Regions from separate parts of the Brevibacillus gelatini genome, predicted to be linked through region 4. Evidence: riboswitches for the same ligand, from Rfam matches in the RefSeq annotation. Region 4 holds a riboswitch; each other region holds the start of a gene.
The links. A riboswitch is a leader RNA that binds a small molecule or an ion and turns the genes downstream of it on or off. The one in region 4 is predicted to bind S-adenosylmethionine.
Positions count from the first base shown of each region.

Region 1 (5,120 bases), 860 kb from region 4:
CAGAGCCATTGGGCGAAGGTCAAAAATAATCCGTCTTACATCAGCCAGGCTCAGCCGGACCATTTCTTTCAGTTCGTGCAGTTCCATTTGCGCTTCCAAAATACGCTCGTTTTTCAGCATGCGCTCCACGATTTCGGAGCGCAGCACGACGTTTGCCATCGATTGGGCCGGCCCGTCGTGAATCTCGCGCGCGACACGCTTGCGTTCTTCTTCCTGGGCCTGGATGATCTTCAGCCCCATCAATTGAGTCTGCTTGGCCGATTCCAGCGCTACTCCGATCTTGCTCAGATCACCAGTCAAATAACCGAGCACGACACCCATCTGGGAAACCAGCTTCTCAGCGCGAACGATGGTTTCCTCCAGCGTCCGCAGTTGCCGCTCCAGATCGTTTCGCCGGCGCTTCAGGTTGTTTTCCCGCTCGCGGTAGATGGATAGCTCCACCTGAATCCGGCTCGCTTCCTCGTAGGCGATGCGAATGTCGTCTTCCGTATACATGTGGAAGTTGCGGCTTACCTGAACGAGCTTGTTGCGCGACTTGCGATAGGCCAGCTCCAGCGCATCGACTTTTTGGATGACCTTCGAGATTTCCTGCCGAAGCTCGTGCAACTCGAATTTTAACGAGTTGCCTTGCTGCCTGGCGTTTTCGGCTATATCAAAAATTTGCGTTTTACTCGTTTCCACGGTTTCAATGGTTCTCTTAATCACCCCATCCAGCACGCTGATGTCGATCACTTTGTTCATGATTGTTCTCCTTCGAACTCTTTTTTCGCCTTCGTGAACAACTGATGGAGTATGACCTCATCTACATCTCGCAGTCCCACATCGTTTCGCGGGATGGCGAACGGATCTACCCCTTTTTTCACAAAACCGGGTGTAGAGGTAAAGACATATCCGTAGCCCGCCTGCCGCGCTGTCTCCAGTACGATGGGATTCGTATAGCCAAAAGGCAATGAAATCGCTTTTATCTCCCGGCCCATCCATTTGTTCAAGCCTACACGAGACATACTGAAATCAACGTAAAGTCGATCCCTGTATTCCTCCTCATTTTCCAATCGTTTCAAATCTTGCAAGTAGACGGGCGCCGTCTCCGGTCCCATCTCTCCCCATTCATTCCGTGCTTCCTCTTCGTGCAGGCTGTACGTATGCGAACCAATATCAGCCAGCCCGGAGTGAAGCATTTCCATGACTTGCTGACGCGTCAGCGGCGTCGTCATGTTCTCCCGTTTTCGATCGGCTACATCTCGCAAGCGCCCTGCAATCACAAAGTTCACTGACGGGTAGCCGTATGTACGCAAGATGGGAAAAGCCTCCGTGTAATAACTCTCATAGCCGTCGTCAAACGTAATCAGGACAGCATTCTCTGTCGGCAAGCTCCCTGTATCCACAAACCGCAAAAACTCATCCAACGAGATCGGATGCAAGTCGTTTTCGTGCAAAAACGACATATGTTTTGCAAATTGCTCCGACGAAATCACGTACCGCTGACCCGATTCATCCGTGACATGGTGATACGTCAGAACGACTACCTGATTGTTATACCACTTTTTCGGCTCTACCGTTGCTTTTTCATTCTGCGTGACGTTTGGCTCAGCAATTTCCGCCGCGCTTATGCTTATAGACGTATCTACTTGGGGAAAAGGTTGCGCTTTTTGCGCATTATTTTTAAATTGGTAAAAATGACCAATCCCTGCTGTAGACACAATGAGCAGCAAACAAATAACAAACACGGTCAGGAAGAGCCTTCTGTTCGGCAAAGAAACCCCTCCTTATTTTCCTCTCTAGGAGATTCGACACAGTCCTACATTTTCCCTTCGATCAAGACCCACTAAAAAATGGGAAATTTTCCCATAACAAAAAGAGCCCAGTAGCATTACCAGGCTCTTGCTTGTTGTCGTTCTTATTTTGCCAGTTGAGCAGCTTCTTGCTTCAAAATTTCTGCTTTGTCTGTTTGCTCCCAAGGAACATTCAGGTCATTGCGTCCAAAGTGGCCATAAGCCGCTGTTTGTTTGTAGATAGGACGACGCAGGTCGAGCTGCTTGATGATGCCAGCCGGACGCAGGTCGAAGTGTTTGCGGATCAGTTTCACCAGGTCTTCTTCGGAAACGGTTCCTGTACCGAACGTATCGACAGAGATGGATACAGGCTGTGCTACACCAATGGCGTAAGCCACTTGCACTTCGCATTTGTCAGCCAGGCCGGCAGCCACGATGTTTTTCGCTACGTAACGAGCAGCGTAAGCACCGGAACGGTCTACTTTCGTCGGATCCTTACCGGAGAACGCGCCGCCGCCGTGACGAGCGTAGCCACCGTAAGTATCTACGATGATTTTGCGGCCAGTCAAGCCAGCATCCCCTTGAGGTCCGCCGATGACGAAACGGCCAGTCGGGTTGATGAAGTATTTGGTATCAGCGTCCAGCAGTTCAGCTGGAACAACTGGTTTGATGACATGTTCCATCAGGTCTTGCTTGATTTGCTCCAATGTCGCTTCTGGAGCGTGTTGAGTAGAAATAACGATTGTGTCGATGCGAACTGGTTTGTCTCCATCGTACTCAACCGTTACTTGCGTTTTGCCGTCAGGACGCAGGTAAGCGAGGGTGCCGTTTTTGCGAACTTCAGTCAGACGGCGCGCCAGCTTGTGGGACATGCTGATCGGCAGTGGCATCAGCTCAGGAGTTTCGTTGCAAGCAAAGCCGAACATCAGTCCTTGGTCGCCTGCACCGATTGCTTCGATCTCAGCGTCAGTCATTTTGCCTTCGCGCGCTTCCAGTGCCTGGTCTACGCCAAGAGCGATGTCAGCGGATTGCTCGCCGATCGCAGTGATAACGCCGCAAGTGTCAGCGTCAAAGCCGAACTTTGCACGATCATAACCGATTTCACGAATAGTGTCGCGAACCAGCTTTTGGATGTCTACGTACGTGTTGGTGGTGATTTCACCTGCTACGAGAACCAGACCGGTAGTTACGGAAGTTTCGCAAGCTACACGAGCGTTTGGATCCTTGGCCAAAATCGCATCCAGAATGGAGTCGGAAATTTGGTCACAAATTTTATCCGGATGTCCTTCGGTAACAGACTCCGATGTGAACAGACGACGACCCTTTTGCAAAGCCATGAGAAAATACCTCCTTTGACCTCATACAAATAGTTTGGTAGCCGAGTCAGGATTTTATCGACGTAAACGCAAATAAAAAACCTTTTCCATCTTTTGGAGGAAAAGGTTTGAGCGCTTTTAGCTTCCTTCATCCTCTTATCGGCCAGAACAGATTTCCGTCCTGCTGGTTAGCACCGCTCCAGACGGTTGCCGGGCTTCATAGGGCCAGTCCCTCCGCCTGCTCTGGATAAGAGTATCCATTACGGATTATAGAATAATTGTTTTTTGAGGTGGTGTCAATAGACTTTTACAGAGGACTTTTTTGGCCGAAACCGCCCTGGGAAAAACGCTGCTGAATTGCCTGCGGGAAGCATCTGAGGTGATCTGCTGTGCGCTTTTCCGTGTGCGATCCGGCGAGGCTGTACGTTTTCGCTTGTACGCTTACACTTGATACGACTTGGCGAGCAATACAACAACCTCGGCCCGCGTAGCGCTTCCCTGGGGCTTGAAGTTCGAGCCGTACCCATTCAGCCAGTTTCTCGCCGTCATGGCCCCGATTGCCGGAGCTGCCCAGTGGTCGGCCGGAACATCGCGATAGCTCGATGTGCTGCGGCTGTTCAGCGCCAAGCCCTTCGCCCTGGCGATCATCACAGCCATTTCCGCCCGCGAAACAGCCAGGTCAGGCTTGATTTGACTGTCAGGATACCCCTTCAAGATCCCGAGCTGATAAGCCACTCCAAGGGTGTTGTACGCCCAATGCTTTTTTGGCAGATCAGAAAATGCTTCCTTTCCCGAATAGGTGGTAGCTACTTTGGAGCCAGTAGCGCGCATCGTCTGCAGCAGCATGGTGGCAAACTGGGCGCGGGTGACTGCCTGGTTGGGCTTGAACGTCGCATCGTCAAAGCCTTTGACAATGCCTTTGGAGCTCAGCCTGGCAATCTCTGTACGCGCCCAGTGGTCGGAAATATCCCGATACCCCGAGACGAGCGGCTGCTGCGTGACCGTCAGTTTGTAAGCATCGTACTTGAACGGAATGCCGCTGTTCAGGCGCACGTAATACTTGCCTTTTGGCAACCGCAGGCTGAAAATCTCCTTGCCCCGGTCGGACAGCTCTGCCACTTCATTTGTCGATGCGAGCGCGTAGTTCATGTTTTTCTCGCTGTAAAGGGCGATGCGAAACCCGCTGGATACGGGAATGAACGGAGCGCGAATTGTGACGTACGAATCTGTATGGAGCGTAAATTGAAACCAGTCTGAATCCGATGCCGTCGGGATGGTTCCGGTCATGACCCCTCCGGCGGCGAGCGGCGAGGCCCTGCTGTACGTGTCATTCGGTTCGTTCAGGTCTTTTTTCAGCGGAGTGAAACCGAGATCCAGGCGGTATTCACCGTTTACCGCATTTTGCTGATACTCGCTGACCCGAATGTAGTATTTTCCCGGAGAGACTTCCTTGCTCGCACGCTCAGCCGGGTGATCGCGGTCGTCGTTGTCGTAGATCGGGTCCCAAACCGTATTATTTCCGTTCTGCTTCCCTATGGCAAGCACCAGGTCCACCCGCTTGTTGTCGGGCGTCACTGTCACATCCAGATGCCCGTACTCGCGGACGTAGTAGGAGAACCAGTCCTGGTCGCCCTCCTGGTGGAAGTTGCCCGTGACGCTGATCTGGTTGCCGACAAGCGGTCTTGCCGTCGCCATCGTATCGTTTGGCTCATTGCGGTCCGGGTTGATCGTGAACTTGCTCGTCAGCACGTATGTAAACGCATTGACGCCGCCGTTTCGCATCAGCTTGATGTTCATCCTGCCCGCTTTTGCCGGGACGGTAACGGTATCCCCGTTTCCAAAATAATGCGTAATCGGCGTCCGGTTTTCGGAGTAAAAGGTAGCCGCCATGGCGGAGGATACCCCGGAGTTAATCTTCGCCGTAAAGCTGACTTTGCCGTCATACGGTACGTCCATCTTAAACCAGTCGACCGTGTCGTTCGGCCCCAGGTTGCCGCGGATTTGCTGTTCAATCGGGAATGCCTTGGCCCGC
Region 1 is NZ_CP154342.1:4,075,484-4,080,603, forward strand. It holds gene AAFJ72_RS19675 (sensor histidine kinase) at 1-741, opposite strand, end outside; gene AAFJ72_RS19680 (polysaccharide deacetylase family protein) at 738-1,754, opposite strand; gene metK (methionine adenosyltransferase) at 1,898-3,109, opposite strand; SAM riboswitch class I at 3,242-3,342, opposite strand; gene AAFJ72_RS19690 (S8 family peptidase) at 3,530-5,120, opposite strand, start outside.
Region 1: another riboswitch for S-adenosylmethionine. It lies ahead of metK (methionine adenosyltransferase); the one in region 4 lies ahead of AAFJ72_RS15685 (pyridoxal phosphate-dependent aminotransferase).

Region 2 (5,120 bases), 1.7 Mb from region 4:
CTACAATGTCTTTTACTGTTCCGCTGATGCCAGCGCCTTCTTTGAGCTTGATAACGCCGTTTTTCTCCAGGAGAGCGAGGGCGCGGCCGCTGTTGGTCGGGTCGTTTGGCAGCGCGATTGTAGCGCCATCCGCCAGTTCGTCAACGGATTTCACCTTTTTGCTGTAAGCGCCAAACGGCTCGATGTGTACAGCCACTACAGGTTGCAGATCCATGTTTTGTCCTTTATTGAAGTCTTCCAGGTAAGGTTTGTGTTGGAAAAAGTTTGCATCCAGTTGTTTTTCGTTGAGCTGTACGTTTGGTTGTACGTAATCGGTGAACTCTTGTACTTCCAGGTTTACGCCTTGTTCTTTCAGTTTTGGTGCAATGTGCTTCAGGATTGCTGCGTGTGGAACCGGAGAAGCGCCTACTTTCAGTGTTACTTCTTGTTGTCCGCCTTGAGCGCCGCCTTCAGCTGGAGCCGGAGCTGTTTCGGATTTGCTTCCGCACGCTGCCAGAGAAAATGCCAATACAGTAGAAAGTACAGATACAACCAGCTTTTTCATAAATGATTTCCCCCTACTTCTTTTGATTTTTGTCCTTGCAACTTCTATGGGAAAGACCTTACTTGCGGCTGAAGCGCAATACGAGGCGATCACCCAGCGACTGTAAGATCTGAACCAACACGAGCAAAATGACGACAGTGACAATCATGACATCCGTCTGGAAGCGTTGATAGCCGTAACGGATGGCCAAATCCCCCAGACCGCCGCCGCCGATCACCCCGGACATGGCGGTATAGGACACGAGGGCAACGGTTGTGATCGTAATTCCGGCAACCAGTCCCGGACGAGACTCTGGCAACAGGACGTTCCAGATGATTTGCCAATTGGACGCTCCCATTGACTGAGCCGCTTCAATGACCCCGCGATCTACCTCGCGCAGAGAGGTTTCCACCAGCCGCGCAAAGAATGGAGCAGCACCGATCACGAGCGGCGGAATCGATCCGAGTACGCCGAGCGAAGTTCCCACAATCAGCTTCGTAACCGGAATCAGCAAGATCATCAGGATGATGAACGGTACGGAACGCAGCACGTTGACGATGAATGAGGCAACCGTGTAAAATGCCTTGTTTTGCAGCAACTGTCCACGCGAAGTAAGGAATAGGATGATTCCCAGCGGCAAGCCGATCAAAATCGTAAACAGCGTGGAGAAGCCAAGCATCGTCAGTGTATCTAGTGTACCCTCCGCAATCTCCGACCAATCCACATTTTCCATTGTCCAGTCCATCTATATCACCTCTACTTCCAAGCCACGCTGACGCAACGTCTCGATGGTTTTTTCGTTTTGGCGAACATCGCCTTCCAGTTCGACGACCAGTTGGCCGTACGGCGTATCCTTCATGCGAGAAATCGTTCCCTGCAAAATACTGAACACAGTGCCTGTCTCCTGCATCGTCTGGAACAAAATCGGCTGGTACGTCTTTTCGCCCAGGAAAGTGACACGTGCAATCGTGCGGTTCCCCGCTGCTTTTTCGTGCGCAACTGCTTCGCGCAGCTCGGTGGAATCGGCCACTTGCTCGACAAATTCCTGTGTCGTCGGATGCTGCGGCTTGAGAAACACATCCAGCACCTTGCCCGACTCGACGATTTTTCCGCCATCGATCACGCCTACGCGGTCGCAAATCGAGCGGATCACGTGCATCTCGTGCGTAATCAGCACGATGGTCAATCCCAGCTTGCGGTTGATGTCCAAAAGCAGGGCCAGAATCGAGTTGGTCGTCTGCGGATCGAGCGCGGAAGTCGCTTCGTCGCACAGCAGCACTTTCGGATCGTTCGCCAACGCCCGCGCGATGCCGACGCGCTGCTTCTGACCGCCGGACAGTTGCGACGGGTATTTGTCCCGATGCGCTTCCAGCCCTACCAGCTTGAGCAAGTCGTCCACCTTTTTCTGAATCTCCGCCTTGGGACGCTTGGCCAGCTTGAGCGGAAACGCGACATTTTCGCCAACGGTCGCCGAGGACAGCAGGTTAAAATGCTGGAAAATCATCCCGATCTCCCGACGTTTTTCCTGCAGCTTGGCGTCGTCGAGCTTGGTCAAATCCACCCCGTCGACGATGACCTGTCCCGACGTGGGACGTTCCAGCAGGTTGATGCAGCGGATCAGGGTACTTTTCCCTGCGCCGGAATGGCCGATAATCCCGTAAATTTCTCCTTTCTCAATGGAAAGGTCAATTCCGAGCAATGCAGGAATCGTCTTGCCCTGCACCTGATAGCTTTTATGCAAATTTTGTAATTGAATCAACGCATCCACCTCCTGGCAAATCTGTATACATCCCTTGTGAAAAATAGAAAACCCCTTTTTTCACAAACGAAAAAGGGGCTGCAACGCATGTATACGTTCGCATCCACCCTTCTCATCTATCAAGATCCAACCAATCTTGTAGGAATTGGCACCGCGACGTCCATTTTCCAAAAAATGAACCGGTTGCCGGGCTTCATAGGGCCTGTCCCTCCGCCTCTCTTGATAAGAAAGATTTCTACGTATATGATGTTCGGTTTTTCAATTTTGATGATACAAACCGGATTATATCCCTTTTGAAAATATCCCGTCAATAGCAATCACAGGAAAAACTTTTTTGATCTACTTTTTGTAAAACATCTGCCCGAAACCACATCAAAAAAACAGCACACTCAATCTGGCGTGCTGTTTTCGTTGCTTTCTGTCGTGCCATTCGTTTGCGAAACCGACGCTTCTGTCGGCGGCTGCAATTTTTCCTGAATGAAGGACTGAACCTGATCGACATCGGGAATGAGTACCGCGCCTGCCCGATGGGATTCACGAAACATTCCCATTGGCGGCAGTTGGTAGTTGCCTGGCTCCACGGTGTTCAGTTTCAGCCCAAGCGCAGACAGTTTCAGCATATCCATGGAACTGATGTTTGTCTGGATATACGGCGTCACTTCTTTGAGGATCGACGGCAACTGCATCAGTGTCGCGCCGCTCTTCATCTGGCTAACTACAGCCGTCAGCAGCTTGCGCTGGCGCTCTGTACGCGTGTAGTCGGATGTTGCGTCATGACGGAAACGTACGTATTGCAGAGCCTTGTCTCCATCCAGTTGCTGCAGGCCCTTTTTCAAATTAATATCGTAGACGCCTTTATCTGTCGGGTCATGGTAATACATATTTTTTTCCACATCAATCTCGACGCCGCCAACGGAGTCGATCAATGCCTTGAAGCCTTCAAAATCTGTGATGACGTAGCGGTCCACAGGCAGTCCTGTAAACTGGCTGACGGTCTTCATCGCCAGCTCCGGTCCTCCGTCCACAATCGCGGAGTTGATGCGCGAGCTGCCGTGCCCCGGAATGTCCACGTACGTATCTCGCAAAATGGAAAATACATCGTAACGCTTGAAGACGGGGTCGATGCTGACCAGCATCATCGAGTCCGAACGGGGAAGCCCGTTGTTTTTCATTCCCCTGCGGTCCACCCCCATCAAGAGGATGTTCACCCGCTCTTCGCCGTCCCATTCGGGAATCTCGGCCGCTTTCGTCGAGGCCCCTCCATCAAGGGCAGGCGTAATGACATTGGGCTCTTGAATATCTTGAGCAAATTGATAAAAAGAGTATCCGTAGTAACCTGCTGTCGCGGCAACCACGACGAGCATCAGGAGCAACACCCGTTTCCACATTCGCATAAAAAATGACTCCACCTTTTGTTCTCGGTATCACATGGGCACATCCCACCACTTGTTTAGTATACTCGAATCTTTCCGTTATGGAGCAGCCTTTATTTGGTGGATCTTGCTGAAAATATAAAACAAGACGCCCGTTCCCGAGCGTCTCGTCATGGTCGTTTTTGCTTATTTGTACGTGTCGTAAGCGGTAGTCAACAGGTTTGCGATCGTTTGCAGATCATTGTTCTCGATCTGATGGCGCTCGATCATCGTCATGATTTTGCCGTCCTTCATGATCGCAAAAGACGGGGACGATGGCGCGTAGCCTTCGAAATACTCGCGTGCTTTTGCTGTTGCTTCCTTGTCTTGACCTGCAAATACGGTGTAGAGGTTGTCTGGCTTGGAAGGATGGTTCAAGGAATGAACCACTGCCGGCCGAGCCAATCCTGCCGCGCAGCCACAAACAGAGTTTACGACGACCAAAGTCAGACCTTTTGCATTTGGCAGCGTCTGCTCAACCTCTTCTGCTGTGCGCAGTTCTACAAATCCGTTGCGAGTCAGCTCGTCGCGCATCGGCTGAATGACCTGGCTCATATATGCTTCATAAGACATCATGGGGCAACCTCTCCTTTTGTATCACGTTTCCATATACGTATTATTATAACCCGATCAAGTGTCCGGGAGAACGAAGAAGTGCTCCCATCCTACACTTCCATCAAAATGGTGAGAATCATCGGATTGCGGCCGGTCTTTTCATAAATAAACGGCTTGATGACTTCGTTGATCTGGGACTTCAACTCCGACCATTCCTTGATCTTCTTGTCCAACGCTTCCTGGAGTCGCTGGCGAACAAGCAGCGTCGCTTCCTGGATGAGCGATTCCGAACCGCGCACATATACAAAGCCGCGGCTGACGATGTCTGGTCCGGTGAGAATCTTGAAGTTTTTCATGTCGAGACTGACGACGACGACCATCAGGCCATCCTCTGCCAGATGCTTGCGGTCGCGCAGGACGATGTTGCCTACGTCGCCGATGCCGCTGCCGTCGATCAGCACGATGCCGGCGTGAACCTTGCTGAGCCATGCCTTTTCGCGGTTGCAGTTCAGCACCTCGCCGTTGTCCATGATGAAAATGTTGCTCTCGTCAATGCCTACCTGCTGCGCCAGTTTCGCGTGCGTCTTCAGCATCCGGTACTCCCCGTGAATCGGGATAAAGTACTTGGGACGAATAAAGCTGAGCATGAGCTTCAACTCTTCGCTGCTGCCGTGACCGGACGCGTGAATGTCAAACACGTGACTGAGCACGACGTTCGCACCTGCGCGGTACAGCTTGTCGATCGTCCGGCTTACATTAATCGTGTTGCCCGGAATCGGGGAAGCCGAAATGATGACGGTGTCCTCTGGATAGATCGACACGTTGCGGTGCGATCCGGAAGCGATTCGGGTCAGTGCCGCCATCGGCTCGC
Region 2 is NZ_CP154342.1:424,714-429,833, reverse strand. It holds gene AAFJ72_RS02355 (MetQ/NlpA family ABC transporter substrate-binding protein) at 1-544, opposite strand, end outside; gene AAFJ72_RS02350 (methionine ABC transporter permease) at 603-1,268, opposite strand; gene AAFJ72_RS02345 (methionine ABC transporter ATP-binding protein) at 1,269-2,282, opposite strand; SAM riboswitch class I at 2,392-2,511, opposite strand; gene AAFJ72_RS02340 (LCP family protein) at 2,672-3,676, opposite strand; gene AAFJ72_RS02335 (BrxA/BrxB family bacilliredoxin) at 3,842-4,270, opposite strand; gene rnjA (ribonuclease J1) at 4,360-5,120, opposite strand, start outside.
Region 2: another riboswitch for S-adenosylmethionine. It lies ahead of AAFJ72_RS02345 (methionine ABC transporter ATP-binding protein); the one in region 4 lies ahead of AAFJ72_RS15685 (pyridoxal phosphate-dependent aminotransferase).

Region 3 (5,120 bases), 250 kb from region 4:
CGTCTCCACAGCGCCCAGGCTCACTGCCACAATCGGCAGCTTCACCCGGTCAAACAGCGCCTTGGCCCGCTCGCGGCTCCCTACATCGAACGACAGAACCGCTCCGTGGCCGCTTGCTTGCCGTTGCTGGACGAGATGCCCCGGATGGTCAGCCAGGCCCGTGTAGTAAACGCGGCTCACGCCAGGGTGCGTGGACAGCCACTCTGCAAGAATCCCTGCTGATTTGGTGCTGACGTCCAGACGCGCCTTGAGCGTTTTCAGCCCGCGCATGACGAGCCAGCAATCCTGTACGCCGAGAATCGCGCCCATGCCGTTCTGGATCAGGTACAGCTGCTCCCCGAGCGCGGCGTCTCGCGTCACGGCCAGCCCCGCAACCACGTCGCTATGGCCGCCGATGAACTTGGTCGCGCTGTGAATGACGACGTCTGCTCCCAGCTCCAGCGGCCGTTGATAATACGGTGTCAAAAACGTATTGTCGACAATGACGAGCAGCCCGTGCTCTTTCGCAATCGCTGATACCGCCGCGATGTCGGTCACTTTCAGCGTCGGATTGGACGGCGTTTCCAGATACACCCCTTTGGTCGCCGGAGTAATCGCCGCTCGCACGGCTTCTGTCTGTGTCGCATCGACAAACGTAAAGGAAATGCCCATCCTCGACAGCACGCGGGTCAAAAAGCGGAAAGTGCCGCCGTACACGTCCTCCGCAACCACGATATGGTCACCAGCCGAAAACAGCATGAACACACTGGAGATGGCCGCCATACCGGATGAAAAGGCAAATCCGCGGGCACCGCCTTCGAGAGCGGCAATCGCTTCCTCCAGCGCGTGTCTGGTCGGATTGCCGGATCGGGCGTAGTCGTAAGTGCCTGGCTGGTCGAGGTCAAACTGGTGAAAAGTGGAAGCCTGGTAAATCGGAACCGACGACGCACCTGTGAACGGATCGATACAAGTAGAGCCATGAAGAACCTTCGTTGCAAAGTTCATCGAACAGCCCCCCCAACGGCGAGACTTGCGTCCAAAGCTTGAAACAAATCTTCGATCAAGTCTTCTGGATGCTCAATCCCGACCGACAGTCTCAGCAACCGGTCACAAACGCCGACATACTCCCGCACTTCCAGCGGAATGTCAGCGTGGGTCTGTGTCGCCGGATACGTACACAAAGACTCGACGCCGCCAAGGCTTTCCGCAAAAGAGACGATGCGCAGATTTTGCAAAAACAGACCCACCTGCTCTGCAGACCGTACCCGGAATGAAACCATACCGCTAAACCCGCTTGCCTGGCTCGCCTGGATGGCATGACCGGGATGTTCTTCCAGCCCAGGGTAGAATACCTCGGCGACAGCCGGATGCTCCTGCAGCTTTTTCGCAACAGCCAGCGCGTTAGACTGATGCCGTTCCATGCGCAGTGCCAAGGTCTTCATTCCGCGTACCAACAGCCAGCTATCTTGCGGGCCCAATACCGCGCCGATGGAATTGTGCAAAAACCGGATTTTTTCCGACAACTCCTCACCCTTTGTCACAATCAGCCCTGCCAGCACATCGTTGTGGCCGCCCAAATACTTCGTCGCGCTGTGCAACACAATATCTGCGCCAAGCTCCAGCGGGCGTTGACAGTAAGGCGTCATGAACGTGTTGTCCACGATTGTCAAAAGTCCATGCTGCTTTGCCAGCGCAGCGATTTGGCGAATATCGGTAATCTGCATGAGCGGATTCGTCGGCGTCTCGACGAAGATCGCTTTCGTCTCGGCTCGCAGCGCCTTTTGCACCGCTTCCAGATCACGCAAGTCTACGTAGGTAAAAGTCAGGCCGTAACGGGACAGCACCTGCTCAAACAAGCGATACGTCCCCCCGTACAAATCGAGCGATACAATGAGATGGTCTCCCTGAGAAAACAGACCCATGACCGTATGAACCGCCGCCATTCCCGATGCGCAGGCAAAGCCCGCATCCCCTGACTCTGCCTCCGCGATCGCTTCTTCCAAAACGGTGCGGGTTGGATTGGCCGTGCGTGTATAGTCATAGCCTGTGCTCTGCCCCAATGCCGGGTGGCGATATGCGGTGGCATAGTAGACAGGGAAGCTGACCGCTCCTGTTTTCTCATCTCGGCCTACGCCTGCCTGAATCAATTTTGTCTCTAGTCTCATCGTAACTCTCTCCCTCCAATGATCTGCGAGGGGCATGAAAAAAGCCCCCTTTCCTCTGAAAGAAGGCTTTGATTACGTCACCGTAAGCAAGACCTTCTCATCTTTCAGAGTTAATCAACTCTGCAGGAATTAGCACCATTATCTCCCCGCACGCATGAACGTGCAGGTGATTGGTTGCCGGGCATCATCGGGCCAGTCCCTCCGCCTCTCTGGATAAGAAGTTTTGCTATTCAATATTGATTGACCTAATACTAAAGGATAGCGCCGTTTTTTGTCAACAGGATTTTCCCCCGTTGCGCAAAAGTCCTGCTAGGCGTTTTTCAGCGCAGTCATGACCTGATTGTCCAGCTTCGCGGCCGCATTTTTGTCGTACGTCTTTTCGTATTGCGGCTCTACGGAAATGCGCGAGCCGTAAAACATGACGTCCCGTACGGAGTCAATCGCAATCTCGACCAGGGCCAGCTTCAGCGGAACGCCTTCCAGCCGCTCGGCTTTGAGCGTCGCGCGCCCGTTGATCGCAAAAGAGGAGCCTGCCCCAATCAAGTGCAGGACGACCTGCGGTTCTTTGGCAATATTGGCGAGAATGCGCGAGCGATTATCCACAGCAAAGCGGATGAGTCCGCTGTTCACCGCCAATGCCCAGGACAAGGAACTGAGCGATGGTGCCCCTGTCTCGTGATCGACCGTGCCGAGCGTCACAAATCGCTCTTTTTGCAGAAGCGCGAACAGGTCTTCCGACAAGGTTTGGGATACGGTTTCAGCCATTCGGATGCCTCCTCGTAAACGATAGTACGTCTATTGTACCCCCCTGATCTGACATTAGGCAAACGTTTCCTTTCCGCCTTGCTTCTGCCTGTTTTTTTCCCTAAACTGGTAGAAGCAACGCCGTAACGAATAAGGAGGTTGGAAAAAGTGGCCCCTACGCCTACAGAGCAGCTGATGCACAAAATCGACCAGGTTCTCCTTGAGTTGCAGGAAGTGCGGAAAGTAAACGAGCGCATGGATAAAATTGCCATGTTTCTGGAAGATATTCGGCTCGCAGACGTCATCCAAAACTACACAGCCCCGCGCAAGCTGCTTTGGATCAATTTCCTCGCAGGGCTTGCCCGGGGTCTTGGTTTGACGATTGGAACAGCGATCGTGCTGGCGCTGCTCGGCTCACTGTTGTCGCAGTTTCTCTCGATCCCGATCCTTGGCGATTACATCCGCGAACTGGTCGAGTACGTTCAAAGCTACAGTCAGCCGTAAACAAGACTACCTGTCGTTTCTTTTGTTGTCATCGTCGTCCTTGTCATCCTCGTCGTCATCATCCCATTTGCTATCGTGCTTTTTCCAGTAGCCGTATGCCTTCCCGTTTGGATGGTTGTGGTTCTCTTGTTTCTTGTCGTCATCCTTCTTTGGCTCGGCAGCTATTTTCGTGCTCAGGGCGATGTCTGCATGCTTTAACAGCTTGTCTTTTGCATACAGTTCCAGTTGCACGGTTTTGCCGACAAACGAGCTGTCTGTATATTTGATGTTTACCGTGTATTCACCCTTGGCGTTCGGCTTGATCTCCTTTTTCTTTCCGTCCGGCGTGATGATCACCAACTTGTTTTTTTCCTTCACATCCCAGCCCTTGATCGTGCCCTTGAGCTGAATGGACTTTTTCTTCGGATCGTGCACCGCTGTTCCGGCAATGACATAAGTTGTGTCAGGTTGTTTGTCCGGGGTGTTCACCACATCGACCTTGATCGTGTTGGAGTCGACTTTTTTCCCGTTTTCATATACTTCGATCAGCGCTTCGCCGCTCACAGCTTCCGCGTGCACATCCGTTACCGTCACGCTGAAGCTGTCGACGCCATCCCACAGTTTCTTCGGCGTCGTCTCTTTTTTCACACCGTTGTAGGAGACGACAACCTTGTCCACTCCGCGCTTGACGACACCCTTCACCTGCCATTCGCCCTTTTTGGCATCGTACTTGGAAAAGGCGTAAATCAGCCTGTTTTTCTCTTCGTCAGCCTGCGGGATAAGCTTTACTTTTTCACTGTCAGCCAAAAGAGTGCCCGCGTACGCCTGCACGGTTACGTATTGAACAGAATCGGTTGTTGGCGCAACAAAGCTGACCGTAAATGAATGCTCGCTTGTCGGAACGACCTCGATGATGTCACCGTTCGGCTTGGTGACGACCACCTTGGTTACTTCCGGCGTCACGATGCCTTTGATGTACACCTTGCCGTTTTCGGTTTGCGCACTCACGCTGACCAGTTCCTCATCAGCCTCTGTACGGCGAACCTCCAACCAGATGTCGCCGTAATAGTCGCGATATATCTGCTCCCACTTCGCCTTGTTCGTCTCCATGTATGTTTGCAGCTTCGTGTTCAGATGGATTGGCTCCACGATCAGGTACAAATGGTCTGCCTGGTTTTTCAGCAGCATGTTCAGCGTATCCGGGTCGTTTTTGGCAAGTTCCTTCAGGTTGTAGCGGGTAACTTGCTTGCCTTCTTCGCCCATCACGACCTTGGTCGCAGGCGAACTGCCTGAACTGGCATCTGCAAAAATCGGTGTCAGACAGCCGATGAGTCCTGCCGCCGTGACCACCGCCAATACGGGCTTGCTCATGATCTTTTTCATTGATGTCTCCCCCTCTGTTATTGCCCATCGTTCCCTGCCTCTTTGGGCTACCATACTGACGTGGCCTTTTTGGCAAAAGTTGCACGGCAAAAGAAAACACGTCTAAATACCTACAGCAGCTTCAAACGGTTACTCAGGCGGCTCCAGCGCTCACAACAAAAAAGACTCTTCCGCCCGCCGAACAAGTCGGAGGTGAGAAGAGTCTTTTCGCCATTCTAGCTGTTGAATTTTGGCTCGTTTTCAATTGCGACCAGCAAGGACTCGACCATCTCTGCCGGATATTTGCGCTCCAACGGCTCTGTCCCATCCTGTTTTGCTGTCAGCACGTACCAGCCGCTCTCCAGCCGATACGCAAGCTCGCCAAGC
Region 3 is NZ_CP154342.1:2,968,863-2,973,982, forward strand. It holds gene AAFJ72_RS14265 (trans-sulfuration enzyme family protein) at 1-984, opposite strand, end outside; gene AAFJ72_RS14270 (aminotransferase class I/II-fold pyridoxal phosphate-dependent enzyme) at 981-2,144, opposite strand; SAM riboswitch class I at 2,239-2,364, opposite strand; gene AAFJ72_RS14275 (pyridoxamine 5'-phosphate oxidase family protein) at 2,454-2,909, opposite strand; gene AAFJ72_RS14280 (DUF5665 domain-containing protein) at 3,084-3,392, shown strand; gene AAFJ72_RS14285 (hypothetical protein) at 3,399-4,754, opposite strand; gene AAFJ72_RS14290 (hypothetical protein) at 4,970-5,120, opposite strand, start outside.
Region 3: another riboswitch for S-adenosylmethionine. It lies ahead of AAFJ72_RS14270 (aminotransferase class I/II-fold pyridoxal phosphate-dependent enzyme); the one in region 4 lies ahead of AAFJ72_RS15685 (pyridoxal phosphate-dependent aminotransferase).

Region 4 (5,120 bases):
GATGCCAGATGGCAGCCAGGCTTTTTGGCTGTTTGCGAGTGTCGCGTACATGGAGGACGGATTGTTGCATGAAAGATCAGTTGACGCATTTTAATGAACAAAACCGCGCGCGGATGGTAGATGTCTCGGAAAAAGACATGACCAAACGGGAGGCTGTGGCAGAGAGCAAAATCGTCATGAAGCCGGAAACGCTCGCCCGCATCCGCGAAGGACGGGTAGAAAAAGGGGATGTGCTGGCAGTCGCACAGGTAGCGGGTGTCATGGCAGCGAAAAAGACGTGGGAGATCATCCCGATGTGCCATCCGCTGCCTTTGACCGGGATTGACATTCGCTTCACTTTTGAAAACGAGACGACGCTTTCTCTGGAAGCATCTGTGCGGACGACCGGAAGAACGGGCGTAGAGATGGAAGCGTTGACGGCTGTAAGCGCCGCTGCTCTCACCGTGTACGATATGTGCAAGGCGATGGACAAAGCAATGATAATCGGCCCGACTTGCCTGGTGAGCAAAACGGGCGGGAAAAGCGGCGATTTTCGCCGGGGAGAGAACTAGACCATGAAACAGAAATGGCAATCCTATCCGAGCAGCATTCGTCTTCTGGCGATTGCTGCGATCATTTTTTCTACAGGAATGGCTTGTATTTGGCCGCTTGTCACCATCTATATCCATGATTATTTGGGGAAGCCGCTGACCGTAGCGGGCTTTTTGCTGTTATTGAACCAGGGGGCTTTTCTGATCGGCAGCATCGCAGGCGGCATGCTGTTCGACCGCTGGGGGAAAATGCGCACGATCCTTTTTTCCTCTGTCGGCATTATTCTGATCTCTGTCGGGCTTGGCGTCACGCATGACTTCACCATGTATACGGTCTTGCTGTTGCTGAACGGACTGTTTTACGGCATGCTGTCTCCGGTCTTGAATGCGCTCGCTGTTGTGCTGTGGCCGGAAGGCGGGCGAACCGGAATCAATACGATCTACGTCGCGCTCAACGCCGGGGTGGCGGCGGGCTCTGCCCTTGGCGGTTTGCTGGCGAGCATCTCGTTTGCCTGGACGTTCTTCGGCAACGCCATCCTGCAAGTCATTGTGCTCATCATGTTCGTACTCACCCTGCCCCGTCAGCTCAAGGCAGCGGCGGACGGGTCCAGTCAGGGTGAGCAAGCCAATACGGCGGGCACTCCTGCGGCTGCCGGGCAAAGCGCTGCCCATCTGAATCCGGGTGATGCGCTTGCGCCGCTGCAGCAGCTGCCGCCGAAAAAAGTGGCGTGGGGCGCACTGCTGCTCTTGTGCAGCGGGCTTTTCATCTGTTGGATTGTCTACGTCCAATGGACAACGGTGTTGTCGACCTACATGCAGTCGCTGGGGATTTCCTTGCGTCAGTACAGCTTGCTGTGGACGATCAACGGCGGCCTGATCTTGTTCGGACAGCCGCTGATTGCCTGGGTCATTCGCCGCTTCGCCCGCACACTGCGCGCGCAAATGCTGCTCGGCTCCTACGTGTTCGTGCTGTCGATGCTGATTTTGTCGCAGACGACCTCCTACGCTGGCTTTGTCGCCGGCATGTTCATCATGACGCTCGGAGAAATGCTCGTCTGGCCGGCCGTGCCTGCCGTAGCGGCAGAGTTTACGCCACCAGGGCGCGAAGGCTTCATTCAGGGCCTGATCTCGGGCACAGGATCGGCGGGACGCATGCTCGGACCGCTGCTCGGGGCGATCATTTTCCAGCACTTCCAGGCGCAGGGGCTGTTGTACATCATGGCGGGGCTTGCCTTGCTGTCTGTCGCGCTTTTTGCCCTGCACAGCTCTTTTCAAGGCCGTACGGGAAAAGTGCCGCAGACGACCGCAGAAAAGATGTAAGCAGGAAAAAGCGGCTCGCCGCGCGAAGCATCTTGACACGTTCGGAACGCGCAATGTAGTATGAAGGAGATTAAAAACAGTATATTCCGTGTGCTTTACTTATGAAGAGAGGCGGAGGGACTGGCCCTATGAAGCCCGGCAGCGGATCTGCGCGCTCGTGCGATGCAGATGCTGTGCCAAATCCAGCAGGAGAATTCCTGACAGATAAGGACGTGACCAAGTTGATCTCCCCCTTTTTCTGTACGGAAAGAGGGGGTTTTTGTTGTACATTGGCCTAAAAAGAAAGGAACTGAAGAAAGATGCGCATCCAACCTTCCGATATGATTGATCGGCTCCCCACCCAGTTTTTTGCGACATTGGTGGCAAAAGTAAACAAAGTCATCGCGAGTGGGCATGACGTCATTAATCTGGGCCAAGGCAACCCTGACCTGCCTACGCCGCCGCACATTGTAGAAGAGCTGAAGGCGCAGGCAGAAAATCCGCTGCATCACAAGTACCCGCCATTTTCCGGCCGTCTGGAGCTGAAGCAGGCAGTCGCACACTGGTACAAGCAACAATTTGATGTGGACCTCGACCCGGAGGAAGAGGTAGCCATCCTGTTTGGAAGCAAAACCGGCCTCGTGGAAATATGCCAGGTGCTGATGAACGCAGGCGATGTGGCACTCGTACCGGACCCAGGCTATCCGGATTACTGGTCCGGCGTAGCGGTCGTAAACGGGCGGATGTCGATGATGCCGCTCACGGCAGAAAATCAGTTTTTGCCCGACTACAGCAAAATCCCGCAAGCCGATCTGGACCGTGCCAAGCTGATGTTTTTGAACTATCCGAATAACCCGACAGCAGTGAACGCTCCGTTTGAATTTTACGAAGAAACGATCCGGTTTGCCCGCAAGCACGCGATCGTCGTCTGCCACGATTTCGCGTACGGCGCGATCAGCTACGACGGCAAAAAGCCTGTCAGCTTCATGCAAGTGCCGGGGGCAAAAGAGGTGGGCGTGGAGTTTTACACGTTGTCCAAAACGTACAATATGGCCGGCTGGCGCGTAGGCGCGATGGTCGGCAACCGCGAGCTGGTAAGGCTCATCAATCTGATTCAGGATCACTACTTCGTCAGCCTGTTTGGCGCTGTTCAGATGGCGGCAGCCAAAGCGATGACCGACTCGCAGCAGTGCGTCCATGATCTGGTCGCTGTCTACGAAAGCCGCCGCAACGCGCTGTTTTCCAACCTGCACCGCATCGGCTGGCAGGCTACGCCATCGCAAGGCTCGTTTTTCGCCTGGCTGCCCGTCCCGGCAGGCTTTACTTCGGTCGAGTTCTCTGATTTGCTGCTGGAAAAAGCGCACGTGGTCGTCGCACCAGGTGTAGGCTTCGGCCCGAGCGGAGAAGGCTACGTGCGCGCCGCCCTGTTGTCGGACGAACAGCGCCTGGCAGAAGCAGTACGGCGGATCGAGCAACTGGGGCTTTTTGCAAAAACAAAATAGGAATGCAGCAGGGGACCACACTTCCTGAGGTTGGGGAGTGTGGTTTTTCTGACGCTGAGACATACAGGAATAAAAATCATTCTCAACGTTGACAGATAATGATTTTCATTATACGATGTTGTTAATGATAATTAATCTCAGCAGAAGCGGGAGGGTATTATGCGCTATCAGATTAACGGTTACACGGACATGTACACGGTGATCGCCAACGAGCGGAAAATCGGTGGAGCCATTGAAGCAGCTCAGGTTCGCCTGCGCACAGGTGAGGTTTTCACCAATGCGGTTCTCACTCGTCTGGAAATGTCCGGTGCGCATTTTTGCTCGATCGGCTTCGTGACAGAGGAAGGCAAGCGGCTGATTGTGCATGTGGACGACATCAGCATGATCGCGGACGCGCGCCACGTCAATGTATGTGAGCTTGCCAATGAATGCATGCGAAAAGAAAAGTGCGCCGAGCGCCTGAAGCGTTTGAAGCGCCTCTGTGAGCTGAACGAAGGAAGCTGTACGCCTACCTTCCAGGAAGAGGCGTTGCTTTTGGCAGAAGACATTGGCCTCGAGGAAGCGCGCTCCCATGTGGATTTGTCCTTCCTGCCGCATGCAGAAAAATCGCGGGTTGTCCGCATCGCGTAGAGTATTTCCAACCACGCTACATATTTCGCCCCTTTCCCTTTTTCGGTGGAGAGGGGCTTTTTGCGTACGCTCGACATAGTCAAAACCTATTTGCGCCATAGCTAGCGGGGATTGGACTTTGCCTGAGGTCAGTGATAAAACAAGAATAAGCAAAATCAAGGGGGAACGGGACATGGAGTATTCTTTTTCAAAATCAGTAGACGCATTATCCTCCTCGGCTGTCCGGGAAATCTTGAAGCTGACCCAAGGCAATCAAGTGCTCTCGCTCGCAGGCGGGCTGCCGGCTGAGGATTCTTTTCCGATTGCAGCGATGCGCGAAGCGTTCAATCGGGCATTTGATCTGGGTGCCAAATGTTTGCAATACGGTTTGACTGACGGATACATTCCGCTTCGCGAGTGGGTTGCCTCACGGATGAAGCAAAAACATATGAACGTTGGCGTGGACAATATGCTGTTGACCACGGGCTCCCAGCAGGCCGTCGACTTGCTGTGTCGGGTCTATCTGGACGAAGGCGACGTCGTGCTGGTAGAAAATCCGACGTATCTGGCTGCGGTCCAATTGTTCCAGTTCCGCGGAATTCGCATCATTCCGGTACAAGGAGATGCAGATGGGATGGATCTGGACGATCTCGCGAAAAAAATCGCCCAGTATCGCCCGAAAATGGTTTATGTGATTCCGACTTTTGCGAATCCGACAGGAAAAGTATGGAGTCTGGAACGCCGCCAAGGCTTGCTCGCCCAGTGCAAAGCGAACAATATCCTCATTCTGGAAGACGATCCGTACGGCGAAATCCAGTTTGACGGAGAAGCTCCGTACCGTTCCATTTTCTCACTTGATGAGCATCCGACAGATTCCTGTGTCGTGTACACGAGCACGTTTTCGAAAATCGTCGCTCCCGGTGTGCGTACCGGCTGGGCTATCGGTGACAAGCGCGTCGTCCAGATGATGGTCAAGGCGAAGCAAGCCGTCGACCTGCAATCCAGCACGATTGACCAGATTGCGCTCCATGAACTGCTCTCCCGCTTCGATCTGGATAGCCACATTGATAAAATTCGCGCTTCCTACAAACAGCGGATGGAGTGGATGAACGAGCTTCTGCTCGCCCAAAACTGGGACGGCGTTCAGTGGGAGAAGCCAAGAGGAGGCATGTTCTTCTGG
Region 4 is NZ_CP154342.1:3,219,442-3,224,561, reverse strand. It holds gene moaC (cyclic pyranopterin monophosphate synthase MoaC) at 69-551, shown strand; gene AAFJ72_RS15690 (MFS transporter) at 555-1,850, shown strand; SAM riboswitch class I at 1,947-2,061, shown strand; gene AAFJ72_RS15685 (pyridoxal phosphate-dependent aminotransferase) at 2,150-3,331, shown strand; gene AAFJ72_RS15680 (hypothetical protein) at 3,491-3,961, shown strand; gene AAFJ72_RS15675 (PLP-dependent aminotransferase family protein) at 4,134-5,120, shown strand, end outside.